DNA from 2 places in the Enteractinococcus fodinae genome. Region 1 is predicted to be linked to the other one. Evidence: riboswitches for the same ligand, from Rfam matches in the RefSeq annotation. Region 1 holds a riboswitch; the other holds the start of a gene.
The links. Region 1 has a riboswitch for S-adenosylmethionine ahead of J2S62_RS02350 (flavin reductase family protein). Riboswitches for the same ligand answer to the same signal wherever they lie in the genome.

Region 1 (8,008 bases):
GTGGATTGGGAGTCGGTGGTCGTGCACGATCTATCCCTGCGGCTGTATCCGAAACTGCCGGATATGGTGCGCGGGCCGGCCAAGAAAACCCTGGCAGCGACCCTGGACTACCTACTGCGCAACGAAAAGGATTGATACATGACCATTATTGTGGGATACACCGAGACACCCGCCGCGCGTGCAGCCCTGGACTTTGGACTCGATCTGGCCGGGCAATTAGGTAAACGCGTGGTGGTCATCAACGCGGGCCCCGGGGCCGAAAATCGCGCTGAGTCGCAGCTGACTCGGGCCGAAGCCGAACAGCTGGAACAGTATCTAGAGAAGTTTTCGGTCCCGTCTGAGCTTCGACAATACTCCCGGGGTCGGTCCACAACCGATGAGTTTAAAGATGTGGTGGCCGAACTGGATCCCTACATGGTGGTCATCGGTGCGGCCAGACGGTCCGGATTCTCAAAGTTCGTGATGGGATCCGTCGCCGATGAATTACTCCGGGAGCTGCCCGTACCGGTGGTCTCGGTCAAAGTCCCAGAAACCTCAGTAGAATCTAACGCCAAGGAGTAACCCGTGGAGATCGTGGTACAACAAGGTGACATCACCAAAGTCGAGGTCGATGCAATCGTCAACGCCGCCAACCGATCTTTACTCGGCGGTGGCGGCGTCGACGGTGCTATTCATTCGGCCGGCGGGCCAGACATTTTAGCTGCCACCAAGCAATTGCGAGCCACCACCGTGCCCGACGGGCTCGCTACCGGAGATGCGGTGGCGACCACTGCGGGAAAACTCCCGGCCCGTTGGGTCATCCATACTGTTGGACCGGTGTATGCCAAAACCATTGACCGGCGAGATCAACTGATCAGTGCGTATCGACGCAGCCTGGAAGTCGCCGATGAGCTCGGCGCCAAATCCGTAGCTTTCCCGACGATTTCAGCCGGTGTGTACGGTTGGCCCCACGACGATGCCGTTGCAGTAGCCGTAGAGACCGTCCGTTCGATGGCCGATCAGGTTGCGGTTGAACGGGTTATATTTGTCCCGTTCTCCGAAGAGATGAAGGCCCGCTACGACGCCCAGCTCGCGGACTAGCGAGGCTTCTCTTCATCGTCTGGGCGATCGTCCACAGAGCGCTCATCTACTGGGCGCTCGTCTGGATGCTTCTCCTCGTGGGCGGTGTCCTGGGTGTGCTCTTCGAGTTCAGTTTCGTCGGTGCGTTGCGCACGACTACGATAAGCATCCTCACCGGGGCCTGCCATATCTGCGCCACGTTCAATGGCCGCTACCGAACCGGTGTACATTGAGCCATCCTCTGAGGGTTGGGTCAGGGGCACCGGCGAGGTATCCGGGTCGGTTTTTACCAGCCCGTCGGCGTTTTTGCGTGGCACGGTCGGAAAGACCCCAATTTCGACCGGGGGCTCGGTGTGCTGCCAAGAACGCACCTTCTCTTTATCGATCTGCGGGGCTGAGTTCATATCCCAGGATTTTCTGCTGCGCTTGAGCTTTATCTCCGATGTCTGCTCGGACTTGGGCTCAGTCTGAGACTCAAGCCGCTGCGGAGGCGTCTGCTCAATGCGCATGATGTTCATGGCCTCTGGGTGCTGTTCAGAGATGAATCGGATAAAGTCTTCCCGGACCAGGCACTGTAAATCCCATAGATCTCCCGCGTTGCGGGCAGACACCGCGGCGCGCAACGTGGCCCGATCACCGGCGATGTCCAGCACCTGCACAGACATATCGCGTCCGTCCCAAAGGTCCGTCGACTCCAGCAGCGCGCGCAACCGGGAACGCAGCGCGTCGACGGGCACCCGCCAGTCGACATGGAAATCGATCCCGGCGGAAATTTCAGTGCCGGTGCGGGTGTAGTTTTCAAACGGTGTGGTTGTGAAATACGACGATGGGTAGATAATCCGGCGACCGTCCCAGATTTTCAACACCACATACGACATTGTGATGTCTTCAATGGTGCCGTAGTAGTCATCCATCACGACGACGTCTCCGACTCGGATCGCGTCGGTAAACGCCAACTGCATGCCAGCAAAGACGTTGGTCAAGGTGGTTTGAACAGCCAGTGCTGCCACGACGGATACCAAACCAGCCGAGGCTAACAGCCCGGCCCCCAACGCCCGAACCTGCGGAATCGCCAACAGAATGGCTGCCACGGCCACCACAATGATGGCCGTATGGAGCACCCGCTTGATAAGTTGCATCTGGGTTTTGATCCGGCGGCCACGCCGATCGGCGGCGGTGACCTCGTCATATTGCAGCTCCACGCGGCGCTCAATAACATTGACGACCCGAAGCGCTAACCAGGCGAACCCTGAGGCAGTTCCGATCAACAGTAAGAACGCTAAGAGGTCATAGAGTCGAAGATCCCGACCGGAGAGTTCTAACCCGACCCGAGCACCAAGAAACACCATGGCGGTAAATGCAGGCGTCAACAAAATCTTCAGATGCGAGCGCATGCGTTTGCGTCGGCGGAGCACGAAGCCTGCGGCCAGGGCGACCACGGCCGTCAACGCGAACCCCGCCAGCGCCCCAATAGCGATGTTCAAGCTGGCACCAAATATGGGGCCCAGCGAATCAATATTTTCTAATGCCGAGTTTTGAACATCCTCGGGAACTGCTTCTTCAACATTGGGCATTGACGGCCCCTCGGACGGGTCAGCCGGGGCCTCTTCGGTTTCGTGACGCAACATAGGCACCATCCTCTCAGCGCGATCTGAACTAATCCTGAAAACCGATACACTAACAGGCATGCTTCACATCACCGATTTGCGCCCCACCACCTTTGATCCTGCAACCGTGATGCCGCGCGCCAAACTCGAGATTTCTGATGCGTCGGCCGTCGTGGAACCCATCATTGATCAGGTCAAAGCCCGTGGCGCGGAAGCAGTCTTAGACTTCACCGAACAGTTCGATGGGGTACGGCCTGACAACCTGCGCGTCCCCGAGCATGCCATGACGCAAGCCCTCGAGAAACTCGAGGCTGATGTTCGCGATGCGCTAGAAGAATCCATCGCCCGGGCACGGGCAGTCCACGCCGCACAGCTGCCCCCGGACACCGTGGTACCGCTGGCTGATGGCGCCACCGTGGAGAATCACTGGGTTCCCATCCAGCGCGTGGGTCTGTATGTTCCCGGCGGACGAGCCGTCTACCCGTCGTCGGTCATCATGAACGTGGTTCCCGCCCAGGCCGCCGGCGTCCCCGGCATCGCCATCACCTCGCCACCGCAGGCCGACTTCAACGGTCTCCCCCACCCGACCATCCTGGCGGCGTGCAAACTGCTGGGTGTCGAAGAGGTCTATGCCACCGGCGGGGCCCAAGCCATCGCGATGCTCGCGTTGGGTGTCAGCGACGCTTCCGGAGCAACCGTGTGTGAGCCCGTGGACCTGATTACCGGCCCGGGCAATGTGTATGTGGCCGCGGCCAAACAGGCGTTCTTTGGCAAGGTCGGCATCGACGCGGTGGCAGGCCCCTCCGAAATCCTGGTGTTGGCCGATGAGACCGCCAACCCGGCCTGGGTTGCGGCCGACTTGATCTCGCAATCCGAGCACGATCCGCTGGCCGCATCCGTCTTGGTCACCACCTCAATGGACTTCGCCGAAGCCGTCGTGGCACAGATAGAACAGCAAGTGCCCGGAGCCGTGTTGGAAGACCAGATTCGGGAGGCCCTGACCGGCCAACAGTCGGGCGCACTGGTCGTGAGCACCCTGGAAGAAGCCATCGACGTGACCAATGCGATCGCCACCGAACACTTAGAAATCCAAACCAAAGACAACGAAGCGGTACTCGAGCAGATTACGCACGCCGGTGCAGTATTTTTGGGTCCATATGCGCCGGTTCCGCTGGGAGATTACTCCGCCGGATCCAACCACGTCCTGCCCACCTCGGGGACCGCTCGGTTTTCTTCTGGCCTCAACACCGTCTCGTTCTTACGCCTCCAGCAACGCATCCGCTACGACAAGGCCGGTCTGGAACCGTTGGCGCCCGGAATTCAGAGACTGGCGCAATCAGAAGGCTTACACGCCCACGCCGAAGCCATCCGCTACCGGTTTGAATAAATGTGACAATCTCTACTTTGCCCCGTATGCAAAATAGGTTAGTCTTATCTGCAGAATCACGAGCTCTTACGACTATTTAGCCCTGGCTGTAAGACGGCAACCCTCCCACGTTGTAGTGGGGTGCCCCAGGTGATGATTCGGCCGCACGGAAGACCCCGTGTCTGGCAAGTACAGCGTTCGAGCGCCCTCGAGCGCCAACCTTCGAAGGCAAGATTGTGACCTCAACTTTGCAAGCCCGTAACCTGCAGACCACCAAGCTCACCGACGACATTTCACCGCTGTCCCTACGCAGTGCCTTTGGGCAATTCCCCTCGGGTGTGGCGGCGCTCGCCTCATATGATGCGCACGGTAACCCGCAGGGCATGGTTGCTTCCTCATTCACCGTCGGTGTCTCCTTGGATCCACCGCTGGTCTCTGTGGCCGTGCAGAACACTTCGGCCACCTGGCCGCTACTGCGCGAGACTCGCCGCATCGGTGTATCGATTCTTGGTGAAGGTCAGGGACTGATCGCCCGTCAAATGGCCGCCAAGGGCTCGGACCGGTTCGCCGGGCTGCACACCGCTACCAACGACGACGCAATCTTCGTTGAAGAGTCAGCGCTGTGGTTGGAAACCTCGGTGTACGGTGAGTTTCCCGCCGGTGACCACATCGTGGCCCTCTTAGAAGTCCATAACCTGGCGGACTTCACGGACATTCACGAACCGCTGGTCTTCCATAAATCACAATTCCGCAATATTCGGGACCACTAACCTGCCATGGATGCAGTTCGCGTCGATATCTGGCTCCACGCTGTGCGGCTGTTCAAAACCCGCTCAGCGGCGAGTACTGCGGTCAAAGGCGGCAAAATCAAAGTCGACGGGGAACCCGTCAAACCATCCCATAAACTCCGGGTTGGCCAGACGATCACCTTCCGCCAGCCCGGCCGCGAACGGATCATCGAAGTCACCGGCCTGTTGGAGAAACGCGTGGGATACCCGGTGGCCATCAAGCACTACATCGACCACTCCCCCGCACCGATCCCACGGCACCTGGTCGCCGTCCCCAAGCGTGAACGCGGGACGGGTCGACCGACGAAGAAGGAACGCCGACAGCTCGACCGGTTGCGCGGATACAACAGTCAATAAAAGCATCCAGGAAGTTCACAGCTGGCGTTCGGATAGTTTAAAATAACCTTTATTACACTAGAGGTACCTCTTCAAGGTGCGAGTGATGTTGTAATCCCGCCGCCAGATGAACCCCTTTCATCAGGCGGCGGGATTTTTCATGACGAAATCTCACGTTGTGAATCTTGCGTTGATCTATAAGTATGCCCAATGAGTTTCCCAATAAGCCCGTGATCCACTAGCCTGTGGTCTGGTAGAAAATGCACGTCGGCCCGTGTTGATACCTGATTACCAGAAATGAGAATTTATCCATGTCTGATCGGCAGACCGGCACCGTTAAATGGTTCAATATCGAAAAAGGATACGGCTTCATTACCCCCGATGACGCATCGGGGGATGTTTTCGTCCACCACACCGGCATTGACCAAACCGGCTTCCGTCGACTTGAAGAAGGCCAGCAGGTGCACTACGTCATCGCCGCAAGCGACCGCGGACCGATCGCCCAGAAAGTTTCTACGGCGTCATGAGGCTCGCCATTGGAGCGGGCTTCTTAGCGGCCATCGGCCTGTTTGCCTTCGGGCCCGCCAGTGCAGCGTACGCGACGGCGGAGTCTCCTGACCCATCTTCATCCGTGGTGACCGAGGAGCCTTCTGCAGAAGAGACTCCGGGCGGCCAGATGTCTTGCGATATCATCGACACAACCGATGACGCCGTCACGATCGAATCTGAACACCTGGAGACACTGGAAGATCTTGCAGTCATCGAGGATGACGATGAGCACGTGGATTTCGACAGGATAGACCAGACCTCGATTGTGGTGCCTCGCTCCGAGACGGACCTTCTCGTCCTCGTCGAAGGCTGGGATGAACAAAACAGACAAAGGACATATTGCGAGGTAGCTATTCCGGGTATCCCGGAGGAGCCTGAATCGGAGACCACTGAACAGCCGACTAACGACGGAGCTTCTCCGGAGTCCTCCGATGAAGAGTCCCCCGATGAAACAGCTTCTCCGTCACCAACTGTCCCACCGGAGCCGCCTTCTACCACGCCGCAACCGACGCCGTCACGGTCACCTTCACCCAATATGGCCTCTCCGACACCGCCCAGTGCACCGGCGATGACGCCGAGCACCCCCACCACCCCGCAACCGCCGATCGCGAGCGCACCGCCCACGCCCTATGCTCCACCACCAGCATCGACACCGTCCCCATCACCAACGGCCACAACGACACCGTCAGAAGACCTCAGTGCCGCTGACACCGAACGGCGGGGCCCTCGTGAAATTCGCCCGCTCGCCGAAAGCCCGCGGTACTTACTGCCCGAGATATTCGGTATGCAATCGCATCGGGGTTCACCGCTGGTCATGCCCGGTCCCCGCGATGCAGATGAACAAGCTTCCGAACTTGAGACGCTCCCGCCTATTTCTGAGGACGAACTCGATGCGATCAAAGCCCAATTGTCGTCCCCCGGCCATGCCGACCGAACACCAACCGGGAGCCAGGTTGAAAGTGCTGCGCCACAAGAACGCGACTCAGGTCAGCGTTCCTGGTGGCTACTGGGTGGACTGACAAGCGCCGTCGGCATCGGAGCTGTGCTCTGGTGGGCCTTGAATCGCTATAGACGCAACCACTAGTCAGTTCTCCTGGGCAGCATTGGGTTCCGGTCCGGTGCGCTTATTCAACAGTCGTTCTGCCCCAGAGATTCCAAGAATCGCGCAGGCAAACCATATCCCACCGGCAGGACCCACCGGTCCCGCAACCAGGCTCGCGGCCAGCGGCAACACTACTTGTCCCACCCTGTTACCCACCAATCGCAGGGCTAACGCTGGACTGCGCCACGATCGCGGCACACCCTGCGATATCAGGGTCATCGTAATCGGCTGTCCAACACCCAACGTGAAACCGCCCACGGCCATAAAAATAAAAGCCGCAACCATGCCCGGAACGCCCCACCCCACGACCCCGGGCACAACAGCAATGGCGGCAGCCGACACCAACAGTGCTACCAAAAGCAGATTATTGCGCGCGTACCTGGCGGACAACGGCCGAATAAAGATCCGCGAGAGTACCGATGTGGCACCTCGGATAGCCAACAGCGCCCCGATGACCATCGGAGAGACACCATAGGCCTCCCCGACCAGCGGCATAAACGCCACCAAGATATCAAGAATCGCGAGTAACGCGAGCGCTGCAAACATGTGGGACGTTATCCCCGGCAGTTTCAAGATGTTACGCACCGAGGGTTTCGCGCCGGCCTCGACAACGACAAGGTCTTGGGTCTGCGTGGTCGGTGCCGGTGGGTGGGTAGCACGCAGCGTATACAAGATCGGGACCGCCACTATCGAAGTGATCGCACCAATCCACAGGGCTAGATTAATACTGTGGGTGAGATCGTCGCCTCCGGCCTGCGCCTCGGTCAACGAAGTATTTCCCAGCAGGACACCGGACAGCAAGGGACCAAGCATCTGGCCGACGGAAAATGACGCGGTAAACCACCCGAAATTAGCATCCATGTCTGGGGCCCGCGACCGACGTGCCACCATGCTTTGCCCGCCGATGGTAAACATCAAATGGCCGATCCCCAACACGGCCGAAGCAAGCATCAAATGCACGACGTTGCCCGTCAACGCAAGATACGCGGCTCCGAGGGTCAGAATGAGGATGCCTAGGGCTACGAAGTTTCGTGGGGATTTGAGCCGTGATTGCAACCGTCCAAAGGGCAGCGCGAGAAACAGTGGTAGGAGGGCATACGCGGCGGTGGCGATCCCAATTTCCGTTTCGCCCCAGCCCAGTAGGATCAGTTTATAACTGGTGACCGGTCGAACGAGATTCGCTGTCGTCTGCGTCAAGATA
Region 2 (8,008 bases), 1.7 Mb from region 1:
CGCAGCTGCGTCAGGGTTTTGACCGGCGCGTTATGCACAACTTCAGACAGCGGTATGCCGGAGTGCTGGGCAATCTCCAACTCGGTTGCCGAGGCGGTCTGGACGCCGAGCCCGCGAGCGCGGAAGTGTTCCAGCACGCCGGGCAGGCTCATCGTGCCCACGGCGATGGTGTGGCGAATCCAGTCTTCGGTGTAGACCTCGTGAAGATGTTCGATCAGTTGGTCGAGGACGTTGAAATCGATGACACCTAAGACCGGGTTGGCATCGGAGAGCACCGGGGCCAGCTGTTCCACCGCGGTGTGGCGTTGCGTTGCGATGCGAGTTCCTGAAGTCGTCATAGCCACGATCATACGCGGCAGGGTAGGACACTGTAAGAATTTTGGTAGCTGGGCGACTAGACAGCAACGATTCTGTTGAAAAGGATGCGCCGGCGATTGACCGGCTCAGTGAATTTGTTCCCTGATCCAGCAGAAGCTGTGGTCAACCTGGTGGCGGCTAGTGTCGCGCTGGTCGCGCTCAAAGTCGAGCTGAAACCACCTGGCCGCAATCACATCGACGGGCATAGCAAGGTTGAGTATTCTGCCGCTGCCGTTGAAAGGTGGATGACCTTCGTGACGGCCGCCGGGATCCTGACAACCTCGGTTCAACGTTTTCTTGAGCCTCAGCCCCTGGAAAATAGTGGTATCGGACTAGGCGTCTGCATACTGGCACCAAGGGCCTAGCTCCTGCGTGTTATGTCCAGCGGGCGATGGCGCGTTTCTCTGCCAGGCCCAGCAGGGTATCAGTGAGTTTACCGAGTACGGCCAACAGAATGATCGCCAGGATCAGTCGATCAGTGCGACCATTATTTTGCGAATCGGTGAGTAAGAACCCAAGCCCCATTGAAGAGGCAATGAGTTCGGCGGCCACCAGGAACAACCAAGCCTGGGCCAGTGCTAGTCGTAGTCCGGAGAAGATCGAGGGAACGACAGCGGGCAGTTGGACGGTTTTGAACAGTCGAACACCTTTATATCCGAAGGCCCGCCCGGCTTCGACCAGGTGTGGGTCCACATGCTGCAGGCCGGCATACAGGGTGGTAAAGACCGGGAAAAACGCACCGATAGCGATCAGCGTGACTTTGGAATCCTCGCCGATCTGCATCCACAGAATCAGCAGCGGAACCCAGGCCAGCGATGGGACCGCCCGGAGTGCACCCAACAGGGGCGTCAGCAGTGCGTCAGCCCACCGGGACAGGCCCAGGACGGCACCAAAGATCATGCCTAACACCGCACCGATTGCAAAACCGATCAGGACCCGTTGTACCGAGATTCCGATGTGTAGCCACAGGTCACCGCGCTGGATGAGGCCCACGGTAGCCTCGATCACTGCAGAGGGAGACGGTAACTGCACGGGAGTAAAGACTCCGGCGTCAGTAACCGCCCACCAGGCGATCAGCAGGACAAGGGGCACCAGGAACCCCACGGCGGGTTTGACGCCTTTGCGGTCTAGCAGTCTTGGCTTGTCCGTGGCGGGGGCCGGGGTGATCGGCGTGTCACTGGGTGTTGGGGGCTGGCGTTTACTGGCGACTTCGGAGTGGTCGATCGCGGTCATGGATTACTCCGCATTCTGGGCGAACTCGGGCGCGAACAGCGTCTCGAGGGCTTCGTCAACGGTTTCTTGGTTGTCAACGTCTCCCGAAGTAACGAAAATCGGTGCGATATTAGCCAACACCTGGGCCTGATCTTCACCGGGTACGGGGCTGATATCGAAACCAGAGCGTTCTTCGATCACGATGGTGGCAACATCGAGGTCGATTTCAGCTTCCTCGGCCAGCAGCTCTGCGGTTTCTTCGGGATTCTCTAACGCCCAGTCGCGGGCACGCTCATATGTATCGACCACGAGCTGGGCAACCTCTGGAGAGTCCTCGATAAACGATTCGGTCGCGTTCACAAACGAGTAGGTGTTCAGATCTACATCACGGAGTAAGAACTCGGTCGAGTCTTCACCTCCGGCCATGATTGGATCAAGTCCGGCCCAGGCCTCAACGGAGCCGTTATTCAAGGCGGTGAACCCGTCAGCGTGCTGGACGTTTTGCACCTCGACCTCCGACAGCTCAAGGCCGGCTTCCTCTAGGGCTTGAACGAGGAAGAAGTACGGGTCGGTGCCACGGGTGGCCGCAACCGAGTGCCCGGCAAGATCCTCTACGGTGTCGATCGCGGAGTCTTCTGGAACGACCAGTGCGGTCCATTCGACGTTGCCAACGACGCTAATGGTCTGAATGGGTGTCCCGGTTGAACGGGATAGTAGGGCAGCTGAGCCTGCAGTAGAGCCGACATCGATAGCCTCGGCGCGCAGGTTTTCATTGGCGCGGTTCGAGCCAGCAGAAAAGACCCATTCAACCTCGCCATCAAGTTCTTCTTCCAACCAGCCTTGGTCTTTGATGATCAGCGACAAGGGATTGTAGGTGGCGTAGTCGATGCGCAGCGATTCGGTCTCACCGGCGTCAGCGTTTTCTCCGGCGCATCCGGTCAGTGCCAGCGCTCCGGCCAGGATTGCAGCGGGAAGTGTTTTGCGTGGAAGTAACATGAGTTAGCCTTTCGAAGATGCAAGTGGTTGTACGCCCAAACCGGTCAGCAGTTGCTCCCGTAACGAAACTAGTGCGGGGTCATGGCTGGCGCGTGGCCGAGGTACGGGTGGAGTGAAAATATTGGCAATCGTCGCGCCTTCGATGTGCGGGGTGTGATCCAACAGGATGATGCGATCTGACAGCAGCAAGGCTTCGTCAACATCATGGGTGACCATCACTGTGGTGGTACCGGTTTTGGCATGTACGTCCAACAGCAGTTGCTGCATTTTGATGCGTGTCAACGCGTCGAGGGCACCAAAGGGCTCATCTAACAACAGGATTTCGGGGTCGCGGGCCATCGCACGTGCCAAGGAAGCGCGTTGGGCCATGCCGCCGGAGATTTCCCGCGGGCGATGATCGGCTGCGTGCTCCAAACCGACAAGCTGCAAGAGCTCATCGACGCGGTGTTTGCCAGCAGCTTTGCCCGTTCCGTCGGGTAGTCCCAGGGCAACGTTGTCCGCCACGCTCGCCCAGGGCATCAGTCGGGGTTCTTGGAACCCGATGGCACACCGTGGATCGAATTCGGCCACGGGAGTGTCTTGGATGTGCACCTGGCCGGTGCATCCGACATCCAACCCGCCCAGGGCACGTAGCAAGGTGGATTTTCCGGACCCGGAGGCACCGATGATGGCAATGATCTCTCCGGGTGCGACCTCGAGGTTGATGTCAGTCAAGATCTGGCGGGTGGTGCCGTTGGTACCGAAGGCTCGGCCGACATTGCGGCAGACTACTGCAGGACTGGATGCTGTGAGCGTCATGAAAAAATCACTCCATCGAGTCTTGGCGTTAGCACCTGCCCTTCGGGTGGTTGCTGCGACTTCACTGAGCCAAGTCTCTCAGTCGCTCTGGATGGTTACGTTCAACGATCCTATGCTGATCATGGGTCAAAAGGAAAATTATTGTTACGGTGCGTTGCCTACTGGACAATGGCATGTTCGGAGCGAACCGACCGTTGCCGTGGATGGGGGACAGCCCTGCTCCACTATCCCGAAGGCAGGGAATGAACTCCGTGAGTGTTTTCTGCCGACGTTACTGATAGCTGACTAGGGTGTACGATTCGGGGAGCGAACACAAGGCAACAATATGACGATTCGACTGGCAATCTTGGGGACAAATGTGTTTGAATCGGTAGCTGTAACCATCCAGAGCGGCTAAGAGATCTGGCTCGACGACGCCGCAGCAACCACCCGTGTGGGAAGGTGCTACCGCCAGAACCGATGGAAGGAGCATTCATCGTGGCATCACAACGTCAAATCCTCTTCAACGCTTTCGACATGAACTGTGTCGGACACCAATCACCAGGCCTATGGCGCCACCCGCAAGACCAGTCCCGAGACTACAATAAGCTGTCCTACTGGACCGATCTGGCCCAGACGCTAGAAAAAGGGCTGTTCGATGGGCTCTTCATCGCCGATGTTCTTGGGCCCTACGATATTTACGGTGGCAACTCCAATGCTGCACTGACCTCGGGTGCGCAGGTGCCCGTCAACGACCCCTTCCTGCTGGTCTCTGCCATGGCTGCCGTGACCAAGCACCTCGGTTTCGGGGTTACAGCCGGCACCGCCTATGAGCACCCTTTCCCATTCGCTCGTCGCCTGGCCACCCTGGATCACCTCACCAACGGCCGCGTGGGCTGGAACGTTGTGACCGGTTACCTCCCATCGGCGGCCCGCAACATGGGTAACGACGATCAGATGGAACACGATCGTCGCTATGACCACGCGGATGAATACCTCGAAGTCATCTACAAACTCCTCGAAGGGTCATGGGAAGACGATGCGGTGCAATTCGACCGCGAATCAGGCGTCTTCACCGACTTCACCAAAGTTCACAACATTGCTCACGAAGGCGAATTCTTCCGGGTACCAGGTGCAGCGGTGACCGAACCGTCGCCACAGCGCACCCCGGTCATCTATCAGGCCGGCGCCTCGACCCGTGGGCGTGTTTTTAGTGCCAAACATGCCGAAGCCACCTTTATGAACTCACCGACCCCAGAATTGCTGGGCGAGTCAATCGCCAAAACCCGTGCGGCACTGGTCGAAGCCGGCCGCGACCCGTATGACATGAGAGTCTTTGGGATGCAGACCGTTGTCACCGGTGCAACGGATGCCGAAGCACAGGAGAAGTACCGGGATCTTGCCCAGTATGCCGATGTTGAAGGCGCGCTGTCGCTGATGTCAGGTTGGATGGGCACCGACTTTTCCAAATATGATTTGGATGCTCCCATCGGCCACATCGAATCCAATGCAATCCAATCGGCTGCCGAAACCTTCCGCAGGGCTTCCGGCGACGGCGAAGAATGGACCGTTCGTAAACTCGCCGAATGGGTTGGTGTCGGTGGTTTCGGACCGGTCCTGATCGGATCCGGCGCCACGGTTGCAGAAGAGCTTATCAGGATCCAGGACGAAACCGACGTCGATGGTTTCAACCTGGCCTACCACATCACCCCGGGAACCTTCGAAGACATCGTTGAATACGTTGTCCCAGAACTCCAGGAACGCGGCCGCTACAAGACCGAATACTCCGAGGGCACCCTGCGCCATAAACTCTTCGGCCAGGGCGACCACCTCCCCGAGACCCACGTTGGTGCCAGCTATAAGCTCGGGGCCAGCTCACTGGTCTAACACCCGTTCAGGGACTAGAATGCGAAAACGCCCACAACCAGCATGCTGGTTGTGGGCGTTTTGTCGCGCGCACTACCGCAATGGCGGCAGAACTTTTTGTTCCACCAGCTGATCAAAGAGTTCCAATAAACGCGTTTCAGTATCGAGAGCATCGGCGAAACCCGCCTGACGGATCTTCACGGTCGAGGTGATGTTGTCAGCTTCGTGCTGGAATAAGAAATCTCCAACACCCCACCCGACTAACTCGTGATACGGGGTGGGTTGCAGGTCGTGGCGGTGCACCAGTCTGTCCCAGATTTCGGCCAATGCCGGCATGGTTTCGGTTAACGACATCTGTTGGGGTGGGGCGTAGGCCATGCCGAAATGCTCGGCGAACCGCGGCCAGAGTTGTGACCAGCGGAACTGATCGCCATTGGTGACGTTAAAGACCTGGCCGGCAGCCGTTTTTGTCCCACCCGCCCACACGGTGGCTCGGGCTAACAGTTGGGCATCGGTGGTTTGGTAGAGCACGTCGTAGGCTGTCCGGGTGCCTGGGAAGCGCAAGGGTAACCCAAGCTCTTTACTGATGGCCGCATAGACCCCGATGACTAACAACAGGTTCATGGGGTTGCCGGTCGCGTACCCGGTCACGCCCTCGGGACGCAGCACCGTGAAATCGAAACCCCGTTCTTGTGCGCGTTGGCGCAGGAGGTCTTCTTGCGTGTAGTAGAAATGCGGCCCGATGAGTCGCGGGTCTGATTCTTTGGCAGGGGTATTGAAAAACCCGAGGTGGTGCCCGTAGGCTTTTCCGCCCTGATAGATCGTCACGTGTTTCAGGTTCGCTCCGGCCTGCCGGAGCACCTCTAAGGTATTTTCTAACAACGCATCGTTGATTTCGATGAGTTCCGCATCGGTGTCACGTTCAATGTATGCGCCGAAAACCAAGTGGGTCACCTCGGCTAGCCCTTCGACTTGGGCCAGTTCACTAACAGCCTGTTCATCGAGTAAGTCAGCGCGGTGGTGGACCCATGGGACCTCGGGGAGCGCTCGACGGCTCACCCCGTGGACCGTCCACCCAAGCTGGTGGTACAACTCGGCAGCGTAACTGCCCAACAGACCACCGTCCCCGGCGACGAAGACCGTTCCTGGGTGGGCTGGCAAGTCAGTCAAATTTAATCCGACCGTGGATGTCATCAAAGAATTCCTTCTGTATAACGAGGGCGGCTACCCTGCGGCAGCCGCCCTCGCACTATGCGTCGTGAGTCGAGAATCGAAGCTTAGGCGAACGGCTGGGAGGCCGTATCGAGCTGGTGAACTTCCTCGTCGGTGAGTTTCAGATCTGCGATGGCCATCAGAGCTGGCAGCTGGTCCGGGGCAGAAGCCGAAGCAACCGGAGCGGTCACGCCCTTGGCCAGAAGCCACGCCAGGGAGACTGTAGCTGGCTCGACCCCACGAGCCTCAGCGATCTCCACGATGGCGTCCACAACGTGCAGGGCGTCATCGGTAATGAGATCCTCGGCGAAACCTTGGCGAGCTTTGCCTTCGATGTCGGCTTTCGAGCGGTACTTGCCGGTCAGCACGCCCGAAGCCAGTGCGAAGTACGGGAAGACGGCGGCTTCGAATTCTTGGGCGATTGGACCATACCCTTGTTCATAGTCTTTACGATGCAACAGGTTGTATTGTGGCTGAATCGCAACCGGTAAGGTCAGGCCCTCGGCTTTTGCGGTTTCGAACCATTCGCGCATACGTTCCGGCGCGTAGTTCGACAGGGCTAGGTGCTTGACTTTGCCGGACTCCACGAGACTGTGAGCGTGACGCACTTGGTCCACAATGGCAACATTTTCGTCATCATAATGGGCGTAGTACAAGTCGACGTGATCGGTCTGAAGACGCTTCAGGGATTCCGTCAAGGCAGCTTCGACGTTTTCTACGCTCAGTCCTGGACGCGTTGGGAGTCCGCCGACCTTGGTGGCAATGATGACTTTGTCGCGGTTGCCGCGAGCGGTCAGCCATTGGCCGATAATCGTCTCCGACTCGCCACCTTCATGGCCCTCGGCCCATACGGAGTATAGATCTGCGGTGTCGATGAAGTTCCCGCCGGCCTCCACAAAGGCATCCAAGACGGCAAAGGATGCATCGCGATCCGATGTCCAGCCAAAAGTGTTACCGCCAAGGTTGAGCGGGAAGATATCGAGACCGGTACGGGGAATGCGGGTCATATGAGCTCCTTGGAAACATCTGGTGCAAGCCGGAATGATGACTTGTCATGGAAACTAACCTAGCTGCAGTCAGTTGCCATAGCAAGTCATGTAAGCTGAGGGTATGACTGACGCATCTGAAATTCGCTGGCTCAATGAGGAACAAGACTTTACGTGGCGAGCAGTGTGGTCGCTGATGACGTGGTTGCCCACCAAGCTCGACCAGCAATTGCGTGAGGACTCGGGGCTGAGTCTGTATGAGTATTACGCGCTGTCGCAAATCTCAGAAGCGCCGAATCGGTCGATTCGCCTCAGTGAGTTGGCCGGGATTGCGAACATGACGCTCTCGCATTTGTCGCGCGTCATCTCCCGGATGATGAAGGCAGGCTGGGTCGAGCGCATTGTGGATCCTGAAGACGGTCGGTATACCCTCGGGGTGCTGACCGACGCTGGCTGGGACAAGGTCGAAGAAATCGCCCCGGGTCACGTCGAAGCGGTCCAGCAGGCCATTTTTGACCAGCTCACGGAAGAGCAAGCCCGGGCGCTGGGGGAGACAGCAGCCCGTGTTGCCGAAGCCGTCTCGCCGCACGGCGAAGTCACTG

Region 2: linked by a shared signal. The riboswitch ahead of J2S62_RS10460 (ABC transporter ATP-binding protein) and the one ahead of J2S62_RS02350 (flavin reductase family protein) in region 1 are both predicted to bind S-adenosylmethionine.

The regions. Positions count from the first base shown of each region.
Region 1 is NZ_JAVDYJ010000001.1:510,850-518,857, reverse strand. It holds gene J2S62_RS02375 (MBL fold metallo-hydrolase) at 1-135, shown strand, start outside; gene J2S62_RS02370 (universal stress protein) at 139-561, shown strand; gene J2S62_RS02365 (O-acetyl-ADP-ribose deacetylase) at 565-1,080, shown strand; gene J2S62_RS02360 (mechanosensitive ion channel family protein) at 1,077-2,687, opposite strand; gene hisD (histidinol dehydrogenase) at 2,746-4,053, shown strand; SAM riboswitch class IV at 4,108-4,230, shown strand; gene J2S62_RS02350 (flavin reductase family protein) at 4,269-4,802, shown strand; gene J2S62_RS02345 (RNA-binding S4 domain-containing protein) at 4,809-5,177, shown strand; gene J2S62_RS02340 (cold-shock protein) at 5,468-5,683, shown strand; gene J2S62_RS02335 (hypothetical protein) at 5,680-6,789, shown strand; gene J2S62_RS02330 (MFS transporter) at 6,790-8,008, opposite strand, start outside.
Region 2 is NZ_JAVDYJ010000001.1:2,243,078-2,251,085, reverse strand. It holds gene J2S62_RS10480 (type III PLP-dependent enzyme domain-containing protein) at 1-338, opposite strand, end outside; gene J2S62_RS10475 (cation transporter) at 435-722, shown strand; gene J2S62_RS10470 (ABC transporter permease) at 733-1,590, opposite strand; gene J2S62_RS10465 (aliphatic sulfonate ABC transporter substrate-binding protein) at 1,594-2,565, opposite strand; gene J2S62_RS10460 (ABC transporter ATP-binding protein) at 2,569-3,363, opposite strand; SAM riboswitch class I at 3,373-3,461, opposite strand; SAM riboswitch class I at 3,741-3,829, shown strand; gene J2S62_RS10455 (LLM class flavin-dependent oxidoreductase) at 3,823-5,229, shown strand; gene J2S62_RS10450 (SDR family oxidoreductase) at 5,302-6,402, opposite strand; gene J2S62_RS10445 (aldo/keto reductase) at 6,486-7,427, opposite strand; gene J2S62_RS10440 (MarR family winged helix-turn-helix transcriptional regulator) at 7,531-8,008, shown strand, end outside.